Regions from separate parts of the Sporosarcina sp. FSL W7-1283 genome, predicted to be linked through region 1. Evidence: riboswitches for the same ligand, from Rfam matches in the RefSeq annotation. Region 1 holds a riboswitch; the other holds the start of a gene.
What was found. Region 1 has a riboswitch for S-adenosylmethionine ahead of MKY93_RS16780 (methionine biosynthesis PLP-dependent protein). Riboswitches for the same ligand answer to the same signal wherever they lie in the genome.

Region 1 (3,711 bases):
GTAATGCTTTGTCAACTAGAGGAAGTAAAAGAATTACCTTCCATTCGAATCAACCGATCTTTCAGTTGCTGACCATCCCGGTAGCCCGATAGACTTCCATTTTTTGCGATGACCCGATGACATGGGATGACAAGCAACAACGGATTCTTTCCAATCGCGGAAGCAGCTGCTCGAATTGCAGAAGGATGACCGATTATCTCGGCAATGTCTGAATATGTCACCAATTGTCCATACGGGATATCTTGAAGCGCTTTCCACACCTTGTTTTGAAATGGTGTGCCTGACCAATCCACGGAGCATGTGAAATCTTGCACTTCTCCAGACAAGTAACTTCTCACTTCATCTGCGTATTCACTTAATCTGTCTGCATTTTCCTTCACTTCGCCAGCGCCATATTGTTTGGTGAGCCAACTCTTCATTTTTTCCTCAGCATCTTCAGCTAAGCCTACATAGAGAAGGCCTCTTTCAGTCGCTGCCATTGTTACGTTCCAACCTTCCACATCAAAACTTGTCCAATAAACCAGTTTCCCCACTACCTTTCTATTAGCCAAACAGCTTCAATCCAACGGCCCCTACTATAATCAATGACAAAAAGAAAATCCTTTTCACACTTGCAGACTCTTTAAAGATTAGAATACCAGCCAGGACTGCCCCTGCCGCTCCCAATCCTGTCCAGACTGCATAAGCCGTACTCATTTGAATATCGCGCATCGCTAACGATAAAAAAACAAAGCCGAAACTGAATACTCCAACTATGAGTAGGAGACGCTTGATCGTACGTTTCTGCAAGTAATAATTGATGCTTATAACCCCAAAGATTTCTCCAAGACTGGCAATCGCTAAATAAACCCAAGCCAACGTCAACTGCCCCCTTCTTGATTCGCTTCATCCGACTGCTCATCTGTAGTCAGTTTGATACCAACAACCCCGATGACAATCAAACAGATAAATGACAGCGTAATCCAGGTGAAGTCCGCGTGGAAAACGAAAATATCAACTAATAGAATGGCTGCAGCGCCTGAACCGGTGAAGACAGCATAAACAGTCCCTGAAGGCAATTTCTCACATGCCTTAATAATGAAATAAAAACTAAATATAATCGCGCCTCCAGTTCCGATCCAATGCAGAAACGTCTCCGAATAGCGCAGTCCCACCACCCAAAATATTTCTACGACCGCAGCTAAAGCGACATAACTCCAAGCCAAAGTTAACGTCTCCTTTCATTCGCTCTATAGTGTCTATTAGTATAACAAACCTTTCAGTTAAACGAAAAAAGCATTCCTAGTAGAAGTAAGCTTGCATCTGCTATGTTCGCATGATAGAATGAATCCACTAATAATTTTTCCTATATTAAGAATATTCTTATCGAGAGAGACGGAGGGATAGGCCCAAAGAAGTCTCAGCAACCAGCCAGCTTGGCATGGTGCTAATTCCAAGGGTGAACACCGCCTTGAAGATGAGAATACTGAAGAAAATGTTGTATGTTCGAGGGCCTATTCGAAATGAAGAGGCTCTTTTTTATTTTTCTGAAGGGGATGGATACTATGACAAACAATGAATTAGAAACAAGATTAGTCCAGCTGGGGAATAACAGCGATAAGAAAACGGGCGCAGTCAATACACCGATTTATTTATCAACAGCTTATCATCACGAAGGGTTAGGTCAGTCTACCGGCTACGATTATACGCGGACAAAAAATCCGACTCGTTCTATTTTGGAAGACGGCATTGCCGATTTAGAATCCGGTGATCAAGGCTATGCCTGCAGCTCCGGAATGGCAGCTATTCAACTAATCTTGTCACTGTTTAAAACAGGTGACGAAATCCTTGCCCCTGAGGACCTGTATGGCGGCACCTATCGTTTATTCCAACAGTATGAGAAAACCTATCAGATTTCTACACACTACCTAACATTTGAAGATGTTTCAGAAGTTGAACAAGCAATTACAGATCGTACAAAAGCGATATTTTTGGAGACACCTACCAACCCGCTTATGCTGCAGATTAACGTCGCAACTTATGCAGAACTTGCTAAAAAGCATGGCCTGTTGCTAATTGTTGATAATACGTTCCTTACACCGTATTTCCAACGACCGATTGAGGAAGGTGCGGATATCGTTATCCATAGCGCTACGAAATATATCGGTGGTCATAATGACGTGCTTGCTGGTCTTGTCGTAGCAAAAGGCGAAGAACTTTGCGACCGCTTGTTCACGAACCATAATGCGAGTGGCGCTACACTATCTCCGTTTGATTCATGGCTCGTAGTCCGCGGTCTCAAAACACTCCATTTGAGAATGAAGCAGCATGACGCGAATGCAAAAGAAATGGTAGCCTATTTGAAGCAAGAACCTTTAATCGCAGATGTCTTGTACGCCGGCATCGGCGGTATGCTCTCGTTCCGCGTACAAAACAGCGAGTGGGTAGGACCGTTCTTAGAGAATATGAAACTCATTTCCTTTGCAGAGAGTCTTGGAGGCGTCGAAAGTTTCATCACGTATCCAACAACACAGACGCATATGGACATTCCGATTGAAGAACGGAATCGACGCGGTGTCGATGATCGACTCTTGCGCTTCTCAGTCGGGGTGGAGGATGCGGATGATTTAATTGCCGATGTCAAACAAGCACTGTACGCTGCGAAAGAAGCAGTAGAAGCCGTAAATATTCATTAATCCCATCTCCTCTTGCGTTCAAGTGCAAGAGGATTTTTTCTTTCCTAGCAATAAAAAAGACATCCTAGAGAGAAGGATGTCTGTTAAATGCTCATTGAGTTTGCTGCCATTTCTTCTTTTCCGCTGAGTAAACAACTGTTGCCGGCACTACAATAAATGCCAATGCCGCCACACCTGCCAGCATGCCCGCCCACTCTTTACTCCCTAAGGAAAACCCGGCAGTCGTGCCTATGCCAATACCCGCTATAATTGCCAATGTAATCAACTTATACATAACAAGATCCCCGACCTTTCAAGTTAAAGATTCCCCAAAGGTTCTGAATAATTCGTTGTATTTAGCATACTCTAGTTGAGAACAATTTTCAAGTGTAAGTGAGAACCTTTTTCAATTCGAATGCTATCGGTTTATTCTACTTCACGATTAACTTGAAATATGCATATTAGTCCAACAAAAAAACTGCATTGCTTCGGGGCGGCTGTACTTTAGCGTGTTCTTTGTTCTCCCCAAAGAAAAAACTGCCCTAAAAGCCATTTCTGACTTTCAGGACAGTCTCTTTTCAACTATTATTTTTCCAACAGTTTTAAGGATTCTCTGTTAAATGCCGGGATATCATCAGGCTGACGGCTTGTGACTAGCTGATTCTGACAGACAACGACTTCTTTGTCTGCGTACTTTGCACCCGCATATTCCATATCGACACGAATCGATTTGTATCCTGTTGCGTCACGACCTTCTAATGTTTTCGCCGTGATCAATAGCTGTGGTCCATGACAGATAGCAAAAACTGGTTTGTCGGCATCCATGAATTCTTTGACAAACTTTACGAAACGATCATCTGCGCGCAAAATATCTGGGGAGAATCCACCTGGGATAAATAAAGCATCATAATCTGATGACTTCGCATTGTCAATTCCTTTATCGACTTTTACTTTCGTGTTTTCTTTCATACCGGTAACTGCCGATCCAGCTTCCGTCCCAATCACTTCGACTTCATGTCCAGCATCTTTATAGGCTTTGGCCGGCTTCGTATATTCT
Region 2 (3,711 bases), 560 kb from region 1:
GTGTTCGTCAATTTTCTTACCAAGCATCTCTGCATACGTTGCAGCAGGAAGAGGTAAGAACGGTGAACCGAAGCATGTAGAGAATGTTGGTTCTGGAGCAGTGATTCCACGCTCCGTACCTGCCAATTTCGATGTGAAGCCACTTAAGAAGTGGTACATTGCCTGTTCTTTTGTCAGGATCGAGATTGGAGGCAATACGCCGGAAGCATCAGCCGTTAAGAAGATGATGTTTTTCGGGTGACCCGCAATAGACGGTGTCACAATATTTTCGATATTTTCAATCGGGTAAGCAGCCCGTGTATTTTCAGTTAATGAATTGTCATCATAATCCGGTATACGTGTATCTTCGTCCAATACAACGTTTTCCAACACGGAACCGAAACGGATCGCGCCAAAGATTTCAGGTTCTTTTTCTTCAGAAAGGTTGATACATTTCGCGTAGCATCCGCCTTCGATGTTGAATACACCGTTATCAGACCAGCCGTGCTCATCGTCACCGATCAACTTGCGGTCAGCGTCTGCGGAAAGTGTTGTTTTACCTGTTCCTGAAAGACCGAAGAATAGTGCCACATCGCCGTCTTCTCCAACGTTAGCTGAACAGTGCATCGATAGGATGCCTTGCTCTGGAAGCAAGAAATTCATCGCAGAGAAAATAGATTTTTTCATTTCTCCCGCGTACTCTGTTCCGCCGATCAAGACAATACGTTTTTCAAGGGACATGATGATGAATGTCTCTGAATTTGTGCCATCCACTTCTGGATCCGCTTTGAAAGAAGGGGCAGCCAAGATTGTGAATTGCGCTTCGTGTGACTGTAGTTCTTCTGCAGTTGGACGGATGAATAATTGGTGAACAAACTGGTTTTGCCAAGCCAATTCATTGACAACTTGTATGGATAACTGAGAGTCTTTATCTGCACCTGCGTATCCTTTGAAAACGAAGAGTTCATCCTTTTGCTTCAAATGATCGATGACTTTCGTGTATAATGAATCAAATACGTCAGGGGAGATTGGCTTGTTGACGCTTCCCCAATCTACTTTATCTTTGGACACTGCATCTTCGACGATAAATTTATCCTTCGGAGAGCGTCCAGTATATTTACCTGTGCGTGCTGCTAGAGCGCCATCTGCTGAGAGTTCGGCTTCTCCTTTAGCGACTGCCTTTTCGGTTAATTCTGCCACAGACGCTTGGATCGTCACGTTGCTTCCTGATAGAAGACTTTTTAAACTATCATCAATTTTTGCAGATATCATATTTACATACCGTCCTTTGCGTAGTCGTTTTATTTGAGTAGAACATCTTAATTCGTAAATAGTATAACACATTAAGAATAATAATCTATACTAATTAAAAACTCAAGTGATTTGAGATAAAAAAATTGACAAAATCACAACTTTTTTATACTATGTGACATGAACGGATACTCTTATCCCGAGTTGGTGGAGGGTACAGGCCCTATGAAACCCGGCAACCTGCAAAAGACAGTAGTCTAGCGCGAAGGTGCCAAACCTGAAGCAAGGTTAAATTCCTTGGACGATAAGAGTGAAAGGTGCTGCGCGTGAAATTTTGCCTTTTACTCATTGCTAGAAAGTGAGTAGGGGGCTTTTTATATTGTCTAGCCCTGAATCCTTATGGTATATGATTGACGTCAATTCAGGCGTGGAGCTTTACCAGGGACTTAAGAGAGTACCGTATCATGTTGATTGAGGGGGAAACAAAAATGACAAACCGTCGACTGTTTACATCAGAATCAGTTACTGAAGGCCATCCTGACAAGATGTGCGACCAAATATCGGATGCGATTTTGGATGCGATATTAAAGGAAGATGCGAATGCCCGTGTGGCATGTGAAACGAGTATTACGACAGGACTCGTATTGGTAATGGGTGAAATCACTACCACTACCTACGTAGATATCCCAAGAGTAGTCCGTGATACTGTGAAAGAAATTGGGTACACACGTGCGAAATACGGTTTCGATTATGAAACTTCTGCTGTTTTAACTTCTATTGATGAGCAATCACCTGAAATTGCCGCGAGTGTCAACGTTGCGCTCGAAGCTCGTGAAGGCTCTATGACAGACGAAGAACTGGATGCCATCGGAGCGGGTGACCAAGGATTGATGTTTGGTTACGCTTGTAATGAAACACCTGAATTAATGCCGCTTCCGATCAGTCTTTCCCACAAGCTGGCATTCCGACTTGCGCAAGCGCGTAAAGAAGAGTTGATTTCTTACCTGCGTCCTGATGGTAAAACGCAAGTAACTGTAGAGTATGACGAAGACAACAAACCTGTGCGGATTGATACGATTGTTATTTCGACACAGCATCATCCGGAAGCGACAATGGAACAAATCGAGAAGGATATTAAAGAAGTAGTAATCGACGCGGTCGTACCTGCTCACCTATTGGACGAACAGACGAAATACTTCATTAATCCGACAGGAAGTTTTGTTGTGGGTGGTCCTCAGGGAGATGCGGGACTCACTGGAAGAAAAATCATCGTGGATACATATGGCGGATATTCTCGTCATGGCGGCGGTGCATTTTCTGGTAAAGATGCAACAAAAGTGGATCGTTCTGCTTCCTATGCTGCACGCTATGTCGCGAAAAATATTGTGGCGGCAGGATTGGCAGAGCATTGTGAAGTACAACTTGCCTATGCAATCGGTGTGGCAAGCCCGGTATCCATTTCAATCAATACATTCGATACAGGCCGTCTATCCGAAGCACTCTTAGTCGAATTTGTTCGGGAGTTGTTTGATCTGCGACCTGCAGGCATCATTAAAATGCTTGATCTTCGTCGTCCGATCTATCAACAAACGGCTGCATACGGTCATTTTGGCCGTACGGATATTGAATTGCCGTGGGAGAAAACGGATAAGGCAGATGCATTATTAGAATTAGCAATTAAAAATGATGTGAAACAATAAAAAAGATAGTTGAAGGCAGAAAGGGGGGATTAATATCCTTCTTCCTGCCTTTTTTTTATAGTATAATATAAAATAAAGAACATTCAGAAACTGGGAAAGGGGAAATTTATTGACTACACTACAACATACATTTGTGCTCGATATGGATGCTGTGCAATTGAAAGCGGAGTTAGATAGCGGGCAGATTACTTCACGTCAAGCGACGGAGGCTTATATTGCACAATGTCAGGCAACCAATCCAGCTGTGAACTTTTTAGTGGAAGAGCGATTTACTAAGGCGTTGGCCGAAGCGGATCAAGCAGACAAAGAACGGAATACAACGAAGATGACAGGGAAATTATTTGGCGTACCTATTAGTATGAAGGAATCATTCGATGTGGCTGGGATGCAGACTACAGGCGGATTGCCGTATCGTAAGGGACAGATGCAAACGACAGACGCGGAAATTGTCCGTCGATTAAAAGCGGAAGGCGCCATCCTGATCGGCAAGACAAATACACCGGCACTCTGTTTTTGTCAGGAGACCGACAATGCATTGTATGGCCGCACCAACAATCCCTACGACCTCTCTAGGACAGTAGGCGGCTCGAGTGGCGGAGAAGGTGCGGCGATTGCTCTAGGGGCGGCTGCAGCGGGAATAGGTTCAGATATCGGAGGATCCATCCGTTTCCCAAGTCATTTTACTGGGGTCATTGGCTTCAAATCAGGAAATTCGCAAGTTTCATCAATCGGCAGCTATCCTGCCGAAGAGCATCCATTACAGCAAAGAATGCTTGGAATC

Region 2: another riboswitch for S-adenosylmethionine. It lies ahead of metK (methionine adenosyltransferase); the one in region 1 lies ahead of MKY93_RS16780 (methionine biosynthesis PLP-dependent protein).

Annotation. Positions count from the first base shown of each region.
Region 1 covers NZ_JBBOOL010000001.1:3,212,510-3,216,220, forward strand. The annotation lists gene MKY93_RS16765 (methylated-DNA--[protein]-cysteine S-methyltransferase) at 12-533, opposite strand; gene MKY93_RS16770 (DMT family transporter) at 544-864, opposite strand; gene MKY93_RS16775 (DMT family transporter) at 861-1,205, opposite strand; SAM riboswitch class I at 1,360-1,463, shown strand; gene MKY93_RS16780 (methionine biosynthesis PLP-dependent protein) at 1,545-2,675, shown strand; gene MKY93_RS16785 (hypothetical protein) at 2,767-2,949, opposite strand; gene MKY93_RS16790 (type 1 glutamine amidotransferase domain-containing protein) at 3,240-3,711, opposite strand, start outside.
Region 2 covers NZ_JBBOOL010000001.1:2,651,046-2,654,756, reverse strand. The annotation lists gene pckA (phosphoenolpyruvate carboxykinase (ATP)) at 1-1,251, opposite strand, end outside; SAM riboswitch class I at 1,422-1,541, shown strand; gene metK (methionine adenosyltransferase) at 1,719-2,930, shown strand; gene MKY93_RS13700 (amidase) at 3,040-3,711, shown strand, end outside.